One region of the Tepidibacillus sp. LV47 genome, then DNA from elsewhere that is predicted to be linked to it. Evidence: riboswitches for the same ligand, from Rfam matches in the RefSeq annotation. Region 1 holds a riboswitch; the other holds the start of a gene.
What was found. Region 1 has a riboswitch for thiamine pyrophosphate ahead of thiC (phosphomethylpyrimidine synthase ThiC). Riboswitches for the same ligand answer to the same signal wherever they lie in the genome.
Positions count from the first base shown of each region.

Region 1 (7,115 bases):
AATTATAGCTTGTCTTTTTCAAGCTTACATGAACAGAATGTTAAGAAATTGTAAATTCCTAAAGATTATTTTTCATATGTTCCCCTCATTTTTATGTTTTCATGCTTAATATTTTTGGTTTTCCAAAATTAAATCAGACATAGTTGTTTAAGGGCATAACTGATACCACCATTGTTAACATGTTTTGTGATGAACTTGGCAAAAGGTTTTACTTCTTCATGAGCGTTTCCCATAGCAATTCCTGCACCGACAAAAGAAAGCATCTCTCGATCGTTTAAACCGTCACCAAAAGCTACAGCCTCTGATGGAGAGATCCCTAAGTAATTAAGCATCATCTCGATTCCTTTAGCCTTTGAGCCCCCTTTTGGAATAACATCCATCGAATATTGATGCCAACGAACAAATTGAAGATCAATAAAGCTCTTGATATAATAACTTTCTTCATGATCTTGACAATAGAGTAATGCTTGGTAAATGGTTTCTTCCTGCCAATAAGATTGACGGTAATTTGGCGAATTTAATTTTAAAGAATGAAAAGATTCAATGATATGGTGATGATCCTTTACATTAGCAAAACAATCTTTATCACTCAAATAAACTATCGGGTGATTCCTCTCATTTGCGTGTTGCTCTAGTAATGCCAAATCGTTCTTGCTAATAGGATGTTGATATATAATTTTTCCTTTATAAACAACATAAGAACCATTAAAACTAATAAAAGAATCAATCCCTAATTCTTTTCTTATTTCTTCAAAGTGAAAAGGAGCTCGTCCTGTAGCTATTGCAATGAGAATTCCCTTATTCTTTAAGTCTTGCAAGGCTTCTTTGGTATCAGAGGGAATCCTTTTTTCTTCGTCCACTAATGTTCCGTCAATATCAAAAAAGACAATTTTGTATGACATGTTTCACGCTCCTAATTTCATAACAAATTTCAATACATAGGAAATTATATCATAGAAATACGCTGTTTTTGGATAAGATGTTCGTAGTGTTTATCCATGTTGTATAGATTTTGCTTTTTTAAGCATTCTATAGATAGAACTCAAACCTATTAATAAAGGAGTGACAAACATGCCATTGCTTGAAATTAGTGTTGTTCCCGTTGGGACAAATTCGCCAAGTTTTAGTTCCCATGTCTCCAATGCTGTACGTTTAATTGAACAAAAGGGATTAAAATATCAGATTACCCCTACAGCAACGATCATTGAAGGAGACATTAATCAATTAATGGATGTGGCAAAGGAAATTCATCAAAATGCCATAACCAATGGAGTACAGCGTGTCATTACAAATATAAGTATTGATGATCGCGTAGACAAAAATATGGAAATGAATCATCAAGTATCCGTCGTTCAACAATCCTTACATTAATTCAAAATAAAGATAAAAAGATGCCACAACGAAGTGACATCTTTTTATCTTTATTTATAGATCTCGCTCCCACTTTCTCTAAATTCTTTTGCCTTTTCTTTTAACCCTTCATTTATTGCCTCATCATACGAGATTCCTTTCTTTCTCGCATATTCGCGGATATCCTGAGTGATTCTCATACTACAGAATTTTGGCCCGCACATAGAACAGAAATGAACCGTTTTGGCTGCTTCATCTGGAAGGGTTTCATCATGATATTCCATTGCCCTTTCCGGATCAAGGGAAAGGTTAAACTGATCGCGCCAGCGGAATTCAAACCGTGCCTTAGAAATAGCATCATCTCTTATTTGCGCCCCTGGATGTCCTTTGGCAAGATCAGCAGCATGGGCAGCAATCTTGTAGGCAATTACACCTTCTCGCACATCATTTTTATTTGGTAATCCAAGATGTTCCTTTGGCGTTACATAACATAGCATCGAGGTGCCAAACCAGCCAATCATCGCCGCGCCAATTGCTGAGGTAATATGATCATATCCAGGAGCAATATCGGTGGTGATAGGACCTAACGTATAGAATGGGGCTTCATGGCAAACTTCAAGTTGGCGTTCCACATTTTCTTTAATTTTATGCATGGGAACATGACCTGGACCTTCGATCATCACTTGAACGTCGTGCTTCCAAGCGATCTTTGTTAGTTCCCCGAGAGTTTCTAATTCAGCGAATTGTGCTTCATCATTAGCATCAGCAATCGATCCAGGACGAAGACCATCGCCAAGGGAAATAGCTACATCGTAGGTCTTTAAAATTTCGCAAATCTCTTCAAAATGGGTATAAAGGAAATTCTCCTCATGATGGGCAAGGCACCAAGCAGCCATGATGGAACCGCCGCGAGATACGATCCCCGTTACCCGCTTTTCTGTCAAAGGAATATAACGCAGTAAAACACCAGCATGGATGGTAAAATAATCCACTCCTTGCTCTGCTTGCTCAATTAAGGTATCCCGGAAAATTTCCCACGTCAAATCCTCTGCTTTTCCATTTACCTTTTCTAACGCTTGATAGATTGGAACCGTTCCAACAGGAACAGGAGAATTGCGAATGATCCATTCCCGTGTGGTATGAATATTTTTCCCAGTAGAAAGGTCCATGATCGTATCTGCTCCCCAGCGGATTGCCCAAGTCATTTTTTCCACTTCTTCTTCAATGGAAGAAGTAACAGCTGAGTTCCCAATATTGGCGTTGACTTTAACATGAAAGTTGCGGCCAATGATCATCGGTTCACTTTCTGGATGATTAATATTGGCAGGAATAATCGCCCGTCCCCTTGCTATTTCTTGCCGTACAAACTCTGGTGACACGTTTTCACGAATGGCAACAAACTCCATTTCAGGAGTAATGATTCCTTGACGTGCATAGTACATTTGGGTTACAGTTCGTCCTGCTTTTGCTCTAAGGGGTTTTCTTTTAAAGCTAGAAGGAATTTCTAGATTGGGATCACCTTTACGGAATCCATTATCCTCTGGTTTAACTTCACGTCCTGGATATTCTTCCACGTCCCCCCGTTCTAAAATCCACTGACGACGAAGGGCAGGTAGTCCTTTACGAATATCGACAGAGTAGGAAGGATCGGTATAAGGGCCACTTGTGTCGTAAACGCGGACTGGCGGATTTTTCTCTTCTCCAAATGGGCCTATAGACGTAGCTAGTTCGATTTCTCGCATAGGTACTTTTAAATCGGGCCTCGATCCTTGAACATATACTTTTTTACTCCCAGGAAAAGACGACAAAGAAATATTGTTTTTTTCACCATATTCTTTTGCCATGACAATAACCTCCTTTAATAATGTCCATTATAAGTGAAACTTGAACCTTTTCTAAAAGGTGGAGAAAACATGTAAACAAAAAAGACCGCCTAGGTATATAAGCGGTCTAATGATTAGATGTTCTTTGTACATCTAGTTGTAAATCGTGATCGCATTGTACGTTGATTCCTCCGCTGGCATTACCCAGTTCAGGTTCGGCGGTCGATAACAGAATAGTTATCCTCTCAGCCTAGTTCCCCTAAGCTCCCGCATGATTCAATTTTAAATTAAAATTATCTAAATTTTTTCGTTTTGTCAATCTATTTTTAGCCTTTGTCTCTTTATGATCGCTATTTTAATACTAAAGATTCAGACCTTTATTTTGATTAATTTTGCATGATAAAATCTTTCTCGACCTTTTCATCTTGATCAAAAATATGGAGAATCTCATATTTTGTATTTCTTTGTGCAGGAATATGCCCCGTTTCACGAATGAGTTGAATGATTAAATTTGTATTTATTTTATGTGTTGTACCTGCTGCAGAAACGACATTTTCTTCCATCATTGTACTACCAAAATCATTACAACCATAAAATAGGGATTGTTTACCGACTTCGGCTCCCATCGTAACCCATGAGGATTGAATGTTAGGAATATTATCCAACATCAGCCGGCTAATCGCTACGGTTTTCAAATATTCTTCAGGCGTTACTTTTTCTGCTTTCAGGTTCGTATTATCAGGTTGGAATGTCCATGGAATAAACGCAAGAAATCCACCTGTTTCATCCTGAGCTTCACGAATTCGAATTAAATGTAGAATGCGCTCTTCCATCGATTCTCCAAAGCCAATTACCATTGTACCGGTTGTTGTCAAACCTACCTTATTTGCTGTTTTCATCACATTGATCCAATCTTTCCAAGAACCTTTCTTTTTGCTAATTCTGATCCTCGTTCGATCATCAAGGATTTCAGCTCCTGCACCAGGTAAAGAATCAAGCCCTGCCTCATACAATAATCGTATCGTTTCCTCCAAAGTGAGACCAGATATTTCTTTCATTTTCATAATTTCCGCTGGAGAGAAAGAGTGCATATGTATATTTGGAAAATGCCTTTTAATCTCCCTCAATAAATTGAGATAATAATCAAATGGTAAATCGGGGTGGGTTCCTCCCTGCATTAGAACTTCTGTACCGCCAACATCTACAAGTTCTTGAATCTTATGTAAAATTTCCTCATTCGATAGTACATAAGCGCCTTCTTCTCCCGGCTTTTTATAAAAGGCACAAAAACGACAATACGTATCACAAACATTGGAATAGTTGATATTTCTGCCAATGACAAAGGTCGTAATCGGTTCTGGATGGAGTCGTTTTTTGATCTCATTCGCTGCTTGACCAATTTTTTCAACTTCATTACTCTCAAATAGTTCTATTCCATCTTCCAGCGTTAATCGTTCTCCATTTAATGCTTTTTCTAAAATCTGATCGATATGCGACATATTTCTCCCTCCACGATGTCCAAATCACTCATTTCCATCGTAACATAAACCAGATAATTTGCCTATATTTTAAGGGTATTCATCAGGCCCTTAGTATGATCTTTATCACTGTTAAAAAAGCTAATGTGGTTGATCAACAATTAAGCAGTAGTATTCAACAGATAGATTTAGCAATTAATAAATAATGCAATTAATAAATAATAAAGAGATAAAACAAAAAACCCCTCAACACATTCAAATGAGGGGTAATTTTCATGTAATATTCAAAATAAATGGTGCCGAGGACCGGACTTGAACCGGTACGGTAGTCAACCCACCGCAGGATTTTAAGTCCTGTGCGTCTGCCAATTCCGCCACCCCGGCAGATTAAGATGTAATGGAGCGGACGACGGGATTCGAACCCGCGACCCTCGCCTTGGCAAGGCGATACTCTACCACTGAGCCACGTCCGCAAATATAGTTATCGGATGTTCTCGAAATAATAAATGATATTCAGAAAAATGGTGGCTCGGGACGGAATCGAACCGCCGACACGAGGATTTTCAGTCCTCTGCTCTACCGACTGAGCTACCGAGCCTTTTTCGGACGAATTTTATATTATCATTTCTCTAGTTTCATGTCAATGTTTTTAAAAATTTTTCACTTTCCCTGATTAAGTATTATTCTTTCTACTTACTACATACTCCACTGTATTTTTCCCTGTAGAATAGATTCCTACAGCTACAACACCATCACGTATTCCTTGCCTAATCGCATCGATTACTGCATGATCCGTAAATAGAATAGCATTAGCTATATTAAAAAGTACAATCAATACAAGTGCCGTCCAAGCTCGCAATTTTTTATTGATATGAAGCTTTTCGCTGATTATTGGTGTTAAAGAAATGGCCATCGCAATGATAATGCTGATTTCAATCATTTTAACCCCTCCCATCGTTTTCTGATTAATTTATTATATGTACGTCAATATTGTATTACCTGCATATTTGTCCAGCTGTTTCAAAAATATATAAATTTTATAATTAGTATTTTGTGATAATTACTAAAAACCAATGGAATTTTTTTATCAACTTGTATAAAATATTTGTTAGAGAATTCCATCAAGTAATCTTTGTTTCAAGGAACTTACTAAGTTCATTATTGAACAAAGATGAAAAAGATGTCTCAAAGGTTTTTTAATGAATAAAGAGATACAGGGAGGGTAAAAGAAATGGCAAAAAACATTGTTATCCTTGGCGGTGGTACTGGCGGTACAATGGTAGCTAACCACCTAGCTAAAGGATTAAAGCATGAGATTAAAAAAGGTGAAGTGAAACTCACCATGATCACCAATGAAGCAGAACATATTTATCAGCCTGGTTGGTTATTCGTTGCTTTTGGTCTTCAACATCCAGAGCATTATATCAGGAAGCAAAGAACGATTACACACCCTAGTGTAAATCTTGTAATTGCTGAAGCAACCAAAATTGACAAAGACAAAAAAGTCGTACATACCAATAAAGGAGATTTCTCCTATGATTATTTGGTCATTGGTACGGGAGCAGTTCCACGTTTTGACTTAATTCCTGGATTAAAAGAAGCGGGGGACAACTTCTATTCACCAGAGGGAACCCTTAAATTAAGAGAAAAATTAACCAATTTTAAAGGCGGAAAAATTGTTATTACATTGGGTATGCCCCATAAATGTCCCGTTGCTCCTATAGAATTTTATTTTATGGCGCATGAATTTTTCGAAAAGAAAGGAATACGCGATAAGGTTGAACTGGTTTACACCTATCCACTAGAAACGGTTCACATGGCAGCAAATGTAGCAACCTGGGTTAAACCAGAATTAGAGAAACGTAACATCCGTTATGTAACCAATTTCGTTCCTGCAAAAGTTGATCCGCAAAAGAAAATCCTTTACTCCAAAGATGGAAAAGAAGAATCTTTTGACTTGTTAGTATCCATCCCACCTCATCGCGGTGCAAAAGTGATCTTTGACTCTGGCTTGGGAAATGAAATGGGCTTCATTCCTGTTAACCAGTATACATTAAAGGCTGTCAACGATAACTATATTTACGTAATTGGTGACGCTACTGCATTGCAAATCAGTAAAGCAGGTTCTACTGCTCACTATGAGTCTGAATACGTTGCAAAAAACATCGAACAAGAATTACATGGCCAAACACCTACCAACTTCTATGATGGTAAAGTATTCTGTTTCATTGAAGCAGGTCTAGAAGAAGGTACCTATATCAATATGGATTATAACCATCCACCAAATCCAGTTCCTCAATCGGCAATGATCCATTGGTTTAAACATGCCTTTAACGAAATGTATTGGATGACAGCTCGAGGACTATTATAGGAAGGGGTGTTGAAGAATGAGTGTTACTAGCGAACAACAATTACAACTAACCGCTGAAGAAGTGGCAATGATTAAAGAATTACTACAAACTCT
Region 1 covers NZ_JBLWIF010000005.1:102,183-109,297, forward strand. The annotation lists gene ACMW72_RS07605 (Cof-type HAD-IIB family hydrolase) at 129-902, opposite strand; gene ACMW72_RS07610 (MTH1187 family thiamine-binding protein) at 1,072-1,371, shown strand; gene thiC (phosphomethylpyrimidine synthase ThiC) at 1,422-3,194, opposite strand; TPP riboswitch at 3,344-3,454, opposite strand; gene mqnC (cyclic dehypoxanthinyl futalosine synthase) at 3,560-4,672, opposite strand; tRNA gene ACMW72_RS07625 (tRNA-Leu) at 4,946-5,035, opposite strand; tRNA gene ACMW72_RS07630 (tRNA-Gly) at 5,050-5,124, opposite strand; tRNA gene ACMW72_RS07635 (tRNA-Phe) at 5,174-5,249, opposite strand; gene ACMW72_RS07640 (hypothetical protein) at 5,325-5,591, opposite strand; gene ACMW72_RS07645 (NAD(P)/FAD-dependent oxidoreductase) at 5,883-7,022, shown strand; gene ACMW72_RS07650 (DUF1641 domain-containing protein) at 7,039-7,115, shown strand, end outside.

Region 2 (7,115 bases), on a different contig from region 1:
GAAAGGCGGTAAATTAGTTGTCCATTTGGCAGAAATGCCAATAAAATGCCCAGTTGCTCCACTTGAATTTCTTTTCCTTGCAGACTGGTTTTTTGTAAAAAAAGGAATTCGTGAAGATGTAGAGATTACTTATGTTACACCTCTTGGTGGTGCTTTTACAAAACCTAGAGCATCAAAGGTATTAGGAAATCTATTTGAGACCAAGAATATTCAGATTGTCCCGAATTTTAACGTAAGTCATGTAGAAGCAGATCACAATAAACTCGTATCCTTAGATGGTAAAGAAGTAGAGTATGATCTTTTGGTAACGATACCAACAAATATGGGGGATGAGCTTATTGAACGCTCGGGTTTAGGTGACGAATTAAATTTTGTTCCAACGGATAAACACACTTTGCAATCAAAAGAATATGAAAATATTTTTGTAATTGGTGATGCTACAGATATACCAGCTTCTAAAGCAGGTTCTGTAGCTCATTTCGAAGCAGAAATATTAACTGAAAATATCTTAAGCTACATCAATCATAAGCCATTAGAAGCAAAGTTCGATGGACATGCAAACTGTTATATTGAGTCCGGATACAACAAAGCATTTTTAATTGATTTTAACTATGATGTTGAACCAGTAGAAGGTAAATTTCCTCTACCAGGTATAGGGCCGTTTTCATTATTAAAAGAAACAAGAATCAATCACTTAGGAAAAATGGCATTTAAGTTTATTTATTGGAATATGCTTTTAAAAGGAATACCTATTCCAACCGTTCCTCCACATATGAAAACAAGTGGTAAGAAACTTTAATTTATTAAATAAATCATTATATTAAAGGGGAGGTAAAAAAATGGCTGAAAAAGTAATTGCAGGGTATACTGTCGACGTTAACGAGGAGGGATATTTAACCAATCCAGCTCAATGGAATAAGGAGATTGCAGTTGAAATTGCCAAAGAACTTGGGATTGAATTAACTGAAAGACATTGGAAGGTTATCGAGTTCTTACAAGAAGAATTTAAGCAAAATGGAAAACTGCCTACGATTCGAAGGATAAATAAAGTAGGGGGTATTTCTACAAAAGAATTATATGAATTATTCCCAGAAGGTCCATTAGTAAAAGCAGCAAAGGTGGCTGGGTTAAGTAAACCGGCAAGCTGTGTATAAAATGGGGGATCACTATGTCAGATCATGAAAAAATTAAAAAAGTATCGATAATCATTTCAAAAGGTACATTAGAAGGGGTATATCCTGGACTTATCATGGCCAATGGAGCAAGAATGGCCGGGATTGAGGTCAATGTATTTTTCACTTTCTTTGGCCTTGACGCAATAACCAAAAAGAAAATGAATAACCTCAAAGTTGATACTGTTGGTAACCCAGCATTAGGTTTTCCAACTTTAATTGCTGCTCTACCCGGCATGTCTTCGTTTGTAACAAAGAAGATGAAACAACAAATGGAAGAACTAGATATCCCACCAGTTCCAGAATTTATTGAAATGATCAGCGACGCGGGTGGTAAAATATACGCATGTCTTGCCACAGTCGAGATGTTTAAACTTAAAAAAGAAGATTTTTGCGATCAGTTAGATGGAATTCTTACTGTTGGCGAGTTTTATGAATTATCGGCAGGTGGGCAAATTATTTTTACTTAATTGACCGCTCAATACAGTTTTATTATATCGAACTAGAGATACTTTCTCTAGTTCTTTTTTTTAAAATCTCAAATAATGATCATTATTAAATAATAATTCGAAGGCTTTCAATCTTTGGAAATAAGAGGTTGTACTGTTATGGGATGATTTTTCATTCTTTGTGAAATATTATTCCTTAGTTAGTAAATAATTAAAGGTGTTATAAGGTGTTATATTGTTGGTATAAAAAGGAGTGAACATAATGAAACGCGTTTTAATTTTACTATTAGCATTTATTGTTTTTTTACTTTCAGGTACTTTGGGCCAAGCTTATGGAAAAAATGCTTATCATTTCGGTTTTAAGAAAAGTAAAAATGGCCACCTCGCTTCTATTGACCAAGAAGGTTTTCGAGATATCTTAGAGAGACACGGTGCTATTTTTCTTGGAGATGTCAATAAAAAGGAGCTTTATCTTACTTTTGATAATGGTTATGAGAATGGATATACTCACAAAGTTCTTGATGTATTGAAGGAGAAAAAAGTCCCAGCTACCTTTTTTGTAACTGGACATTATGTTAAGAGCGAGCCTGAATTATTAAAAAGAATGGTGAAAGAAGGTCATATCATTGGTAATCATTCTTGGACTCATCCAGATATGACTAAAATTTCTAGGCAAAAAATCAAAGAAGAACTGGAAAAAGTGAAAGAAGAAGTAAATAAGATCACAGGCCAAAAAGGAATGAAATTTGCACGACCGCCAAGAGGTATTTTTAATGAACAAACACTTGCTGTTAGTCGCGAGCTTGGCTATACTACCGTTTTTTGGTCGATTGCATATAAAGATTGGGAGACGAATAATCAAAAAGGATGGAAATATGCTTATGATAAGGTAATGGCCCAACTTCATCCAGGAGCAGTTATATTGCTTCATTCTGTTTCTAAAGATAATGCGGAAGCCTTAGGAAAAATTATTGATGATGCAAGAAAACTAGGGTATGAATTTAAAAGTTTAGATCAATTAAAGGAAAAATATTATAATTAAAAAATTGCTTACCCTACATTAAAAGAGATTGAATATTTACTTTTTTTATGTGTCGCTTTATAATAATTATAAATATAAATTAAATTGATTGGTAAAATTTAATAAACGTAACAAGGGGAGCCTATAGAGATAGGCTGAGAAAGAAATGTTATTTCTGACCCTTATCACCTGACTTGGGTAATGCCAACGTAGGGAATGTTACACAGTTTTTTATGTGCAAATTCTTTACGGATTTGCACTTTTTTTAAATTTAAAAGGATTTAGCAAAGGGGGCGGTGGGAATTTGGTTGTTAATGGTAAAGAAATCACAGGATTTGCAGGAAAAACGGTGGCTGAGTTGTTAAATGAACTTAAACTAAACCAAACACTTGTAGTTGTAGAAATCAACTTGGAAATTATCCCCAAAGATCATTATGATATAAGAATCCTTCAAGAAACAGATAAAGTAGAAATTGTTAGTGTTGTTGGTGGCGGTTGATTACAAGGTTCAGAAAAAGTATGAGAGGGGTTTAGAAATGAATAAATTAAGTATTGGTGGAGTCGAATTAAAAAGCCGCTTATTCATTGGTACTGGAAAATTTCCTAATCATCAAATTCTACCAGAAGTGATTCAAGCTTCAGAATCACAAGTCATTACTATGGCGATTCGTCGTGTAAATTTAGATTCAAAAGAGGAGAATATTCTAGAATATATACCAAAGGACTGTATTTTATTACCAAATACTTCTGGAGCAAGAAATGCAGAAGAGGCAGTGAGAATTGCAAGACTTGCTAGAGCAATGGGATTAGGGAACTGGATTAAAATTGAAGTGATCTCGGATAATAAATATCTTTTGCCAGACAATGCAGAAACGATTAAAGCCACTGAAATTTTAGCTAAAGAAGGCTTCGTTGTGCTTCCTTATATGAGTCCTGATTTAATGGCAGCAAAAAGATTAGTAGAATCTGGGGCTGCTGCGGTTATGCCTTTAGGCGCTCCCATTGGTACAAACCGGGGATTAAAAACAAAGGAATTAGTTCAAATCATGATTAACGAGATCGATCTTCCTGTGATTGTTGATGCAGGGATCGGAAAACCATCTGAAGCAGCAGAAGCGATGGAAATGGGGGCAGCGGCAGTGTTAGTCAATACAGCTATTGCTACAGCAGAAAATCCTGTCCAGATGGCAAAGGCTTTTTCCTTAGCAGTAAAAGCAGGGTATTTCGCTTACCATGCGAAACTTGCTGAACAACACCAGCTTGCTCAGCCTTCGTCACCTTTGACAGGATTTTTATATGAAGAGGTGAGATGAAGTGGGCTTTTATGAGGTATATTCCCAGTATAAGAATTTTGACTATCACCTGTTTTATGAAAAACTAACCGATTCAGACATCTTAAAAATCATTCACAAGGAGCGTCCAATCAATGAATATGAATATCTTGCATTATTATCTCCAAAAGCGGAGAACCATTTGGAATTAATGGCGCAAAGGGCTCATACCTTATCCCTTCAACATTTTGGGAAAACCGTTTTATTGTATACCCCCATGTATCTTTCTAACTATTGTACGAATAAATGTACTTATTGTAGTTTTAGTATTGATAACCAAATCAAAAGAAAACAATTAACAGTAGAAGAGATTGAAAAAGAAGCAAAAACGATTGCTAGTATGGGGTTTAAACATCTCTTAATTTTAACTGGAGAATCGAAAAAAGATACACCACTCTCTTACGTGATTGATGCCGTTCACATCTTGAAAAAATATTTTGATTCGATTGGAATCGAGATTTTCCCATTGACCGTAGAAGAATATCAACAAATGATTGAAGCTGGCGTAGATAGCCTTACCATTTATCAAGAAGTATATGACGAGGAGATTTATCGAAAAGTTCACCTTGCAGGTCGTAAACGTAACTATCATTTCCGACTTGATGCACCTGAGCGGGGATGCATAGCCAAAATGCGCAATGTAAATATAGGAGCATTATTAGGTTTAGGTGAATGGCGAAGTGAAGCCTTTATGACAGGCCTTCATGCGAATTACTTACAAAATAAATACCCTGATGTAGAAATAAGTGTATCTTTTCCAAGAATTCGTCCCCATGTAGGGGTTTTTGAAGATATATATGAAGTAACTGATCAGAATTTAGTACAATTTATGTTAGCGTTACGTATCTTCTTACCACGTGTAGGGATTACCATTTCGACAAGAGAACGCCAAGGATTCCGCGAGAATTTGATTCCCTTAGGGGTAACAAGAATGTCTGCAGCTTCTTCTACAGAAGTAGGTGGACATTCAATAGAAGATGCGGGGGATGGACAATTTGAGATTGATGATAAACGAAGTCTGGAAGAAGTAAGAGCAGCGATTTTCAAAAAAGGGTATCAACCAATTTTTAAAGATTGGGTAAGGATATGAGGATTAATGTTATATTTAATTACGAATCGAAAAATTGTAAAAAAAGAAAGTTTCATAGGGGTCATCGAGCAAGCGGTATATGGTGGTGTCGATGTCATCATTTTGCGAGAAAAAGATCTATCTATTGATGAACTATTCCCCTTGGCTTTAAAAATAAGAGAAATCACAAAGAATAATGGAGTTAAGTTGGTGATTAACCATCATTTAGAAGTGGCAAAAGAAGTGCATGCGGACGGTTTTCATACGAGTTATGAAAACTTTATGAAAACAAATATCGACTTTCCTGGTATCATAGGCGTTTCGATTCACCATTTGCAAGAAGCGAAAAAAGTTGAGAAAAAAGCGAATTATCTTCTTGCAGGGCATGTTTTTGAGACAGATAGCAAGAAAGGGCTTAAACCAAGGGGGATATCCTTTATTGAAAATCTAAAACAAGAAGTTCATATTCCTATTGTAGCCTTAGGGGGAATTCATTTACACAATATTGAACAATTACTTATAAGAGGAATCGATCATATTGCAGTCATGTCGGCGATTATGTCATCGGAAGACCCTTATCAAACAACAAAAGATTTAAAAAACAAAATGAAGAAATTTAATCATCAAAGCGAAGCGTGAGCATTAGTTGTTCACGCTTTTTCTATAGGAAGATTTTTCGGAATTTTAAGAATCGTTATAGGGTTTGGGAAATATTTGCAGAATATAACTTCTTTTCACGTATTGAAGATGAACCTGATGAGACAATTGAGCAATTAATGATGAGAATCTATTTCCCAAAAGAATTAGATGCATTACTCAAGTATAACGGATTTAAGATTGAGGAAAAATACGGTGACTATTTTGGTAATCCATTCACAGCAGATTCAAAGAAACAATTGATTGTTTGCTTACAAGTCTAAGGTACCACAAAAGGCGGATGATTTAAAATGGCCAATTTATACAGAGCGACTAACCGTGGATCAATAATTTAAACAAATGATTTGTGAATCTACTAAATCAGATTATAGATATTAATTCTAAGATAGATCAGAAGATTCCTGAAAAATTAAGTCGATTATATTGTTGGTTTCCTATAAAAAATAGTTATAATTTTTATATGGATAATCTTGGATAGGTGAGATGATATGATCTTTAGAATAAATGAATTAGATCTAGTAATGGCCTTATCAAGTGTAATAGACTTGATAGATGAAAACGTAACAGATCATCATAAAAGAGTTGCCTATATTGCGTTCCAGATAGCGAAGGAAATGGGCTTATCGGATAGAGAACAAAGAGAGCTTATACTTGCAGGTGCACTTCATGATATTGGCGCCCTCTCTCTTCAAGAAAGAATTGATATCACTCGTTTTGAGAAATCTTACGATTATATTCACGCGGAAATTAGTTATATGTTTTTAAAAAAGTTTCAACCTTTTTATAAAGTTGCTGACATCGTTCGGTATCATCATACCTACTACTTTGATTTGATAAAAGATTCAAATTTACGCCAACAGGTAACAATTTTAAGTCAGATTCTTCATCTTGCTGATCGAATTGAAATTCTTATTAATCGTTCTGAACAGAATATACTAAACCAAGTTAAGGCTATAACCAAAAAGATAGATGAAAATAAAGGTGATATGTTTCACCCAGAGGTAGTTGAAGTTTTTCAGATTTTAGCAAAAAAAGAATATTTTTGGTTTGATTTAATAAGTCCTTTTATTGAACGAATCTTATCAAATCATTTTCGTTCTACTGTGGTTATGTTAGATTTGAATGGGTTATTAGAATTGGCGAAATTATTTTCACAAATCATTGATTTTCGTAGCCGGTTTACATCTACACATTCAAGTGGTGTAGCTGCGACGGCAGAAATGCTGGCTTGTTTAGCAGGGTGTACTGAAGAAAAATGTAAGATGATGAGAATTGCAGGTTACTTACATGATCTAGGAAAGTTAGCTGTTCCGATTGAAGTACTTGAGAAACCAGGAAAACTTACGGAAGATGAATACAACCTTGTAAAACAACATGTTTATTATACGAAAAGGGTACTAGAACATATGAAAGATT
Region 2 covers NZ_JBLWIF010000001.1:51,585-58,699, forward strand. The annotation lists gene ACMW72_RS00215 (NAD(P)/FAD-dependent oxidoreductase) at 1-799, shown strand, start outside; gene ACMW72_RS00220 (TusE/DsrC/DsvC family sulfur relay protein) at 840-1,154, shown strand; gene ACMW72_RS00225 (DsrE/DsrF/DrsH-like family protein) at 1,169-1,642, shown strand; gene pdaA (delta-lactam-biosynthetic de-N-acetylase) at 1,884-2,663, shown strand; TPP riboswitch at 2,767-2,876, shown strand; gene thiS (sulfur carrier protein ThiS) at 2,947-3,141, shown strand; gene ACMW72_RS00240 (thiazole synthase) at 3,179-3,955, shown strand; gene thiH (2-iminoacetate synthase ThiH) at 3,957-5,063, shown strand; gene thiE (thiamine phosphate synthase) at 5,070-5,681, shown strand; gene ACMW72_RS00255 (hypothetical protein) at 5,822-5,962, shown strand; gene ACMW72_RS00260 (HD-GYP domain-containing protein) at 6,188-7,115, shown strand, end outside.
Region 2: linked by a shared signal. The riboswitch ahead of thiS (sulfur carrier protein ThiS) and the one ahead of thiC (phosphomethylpyrimidine synthase ThiC) in region 1 are both predicted to bind thiamine pyrophosphate.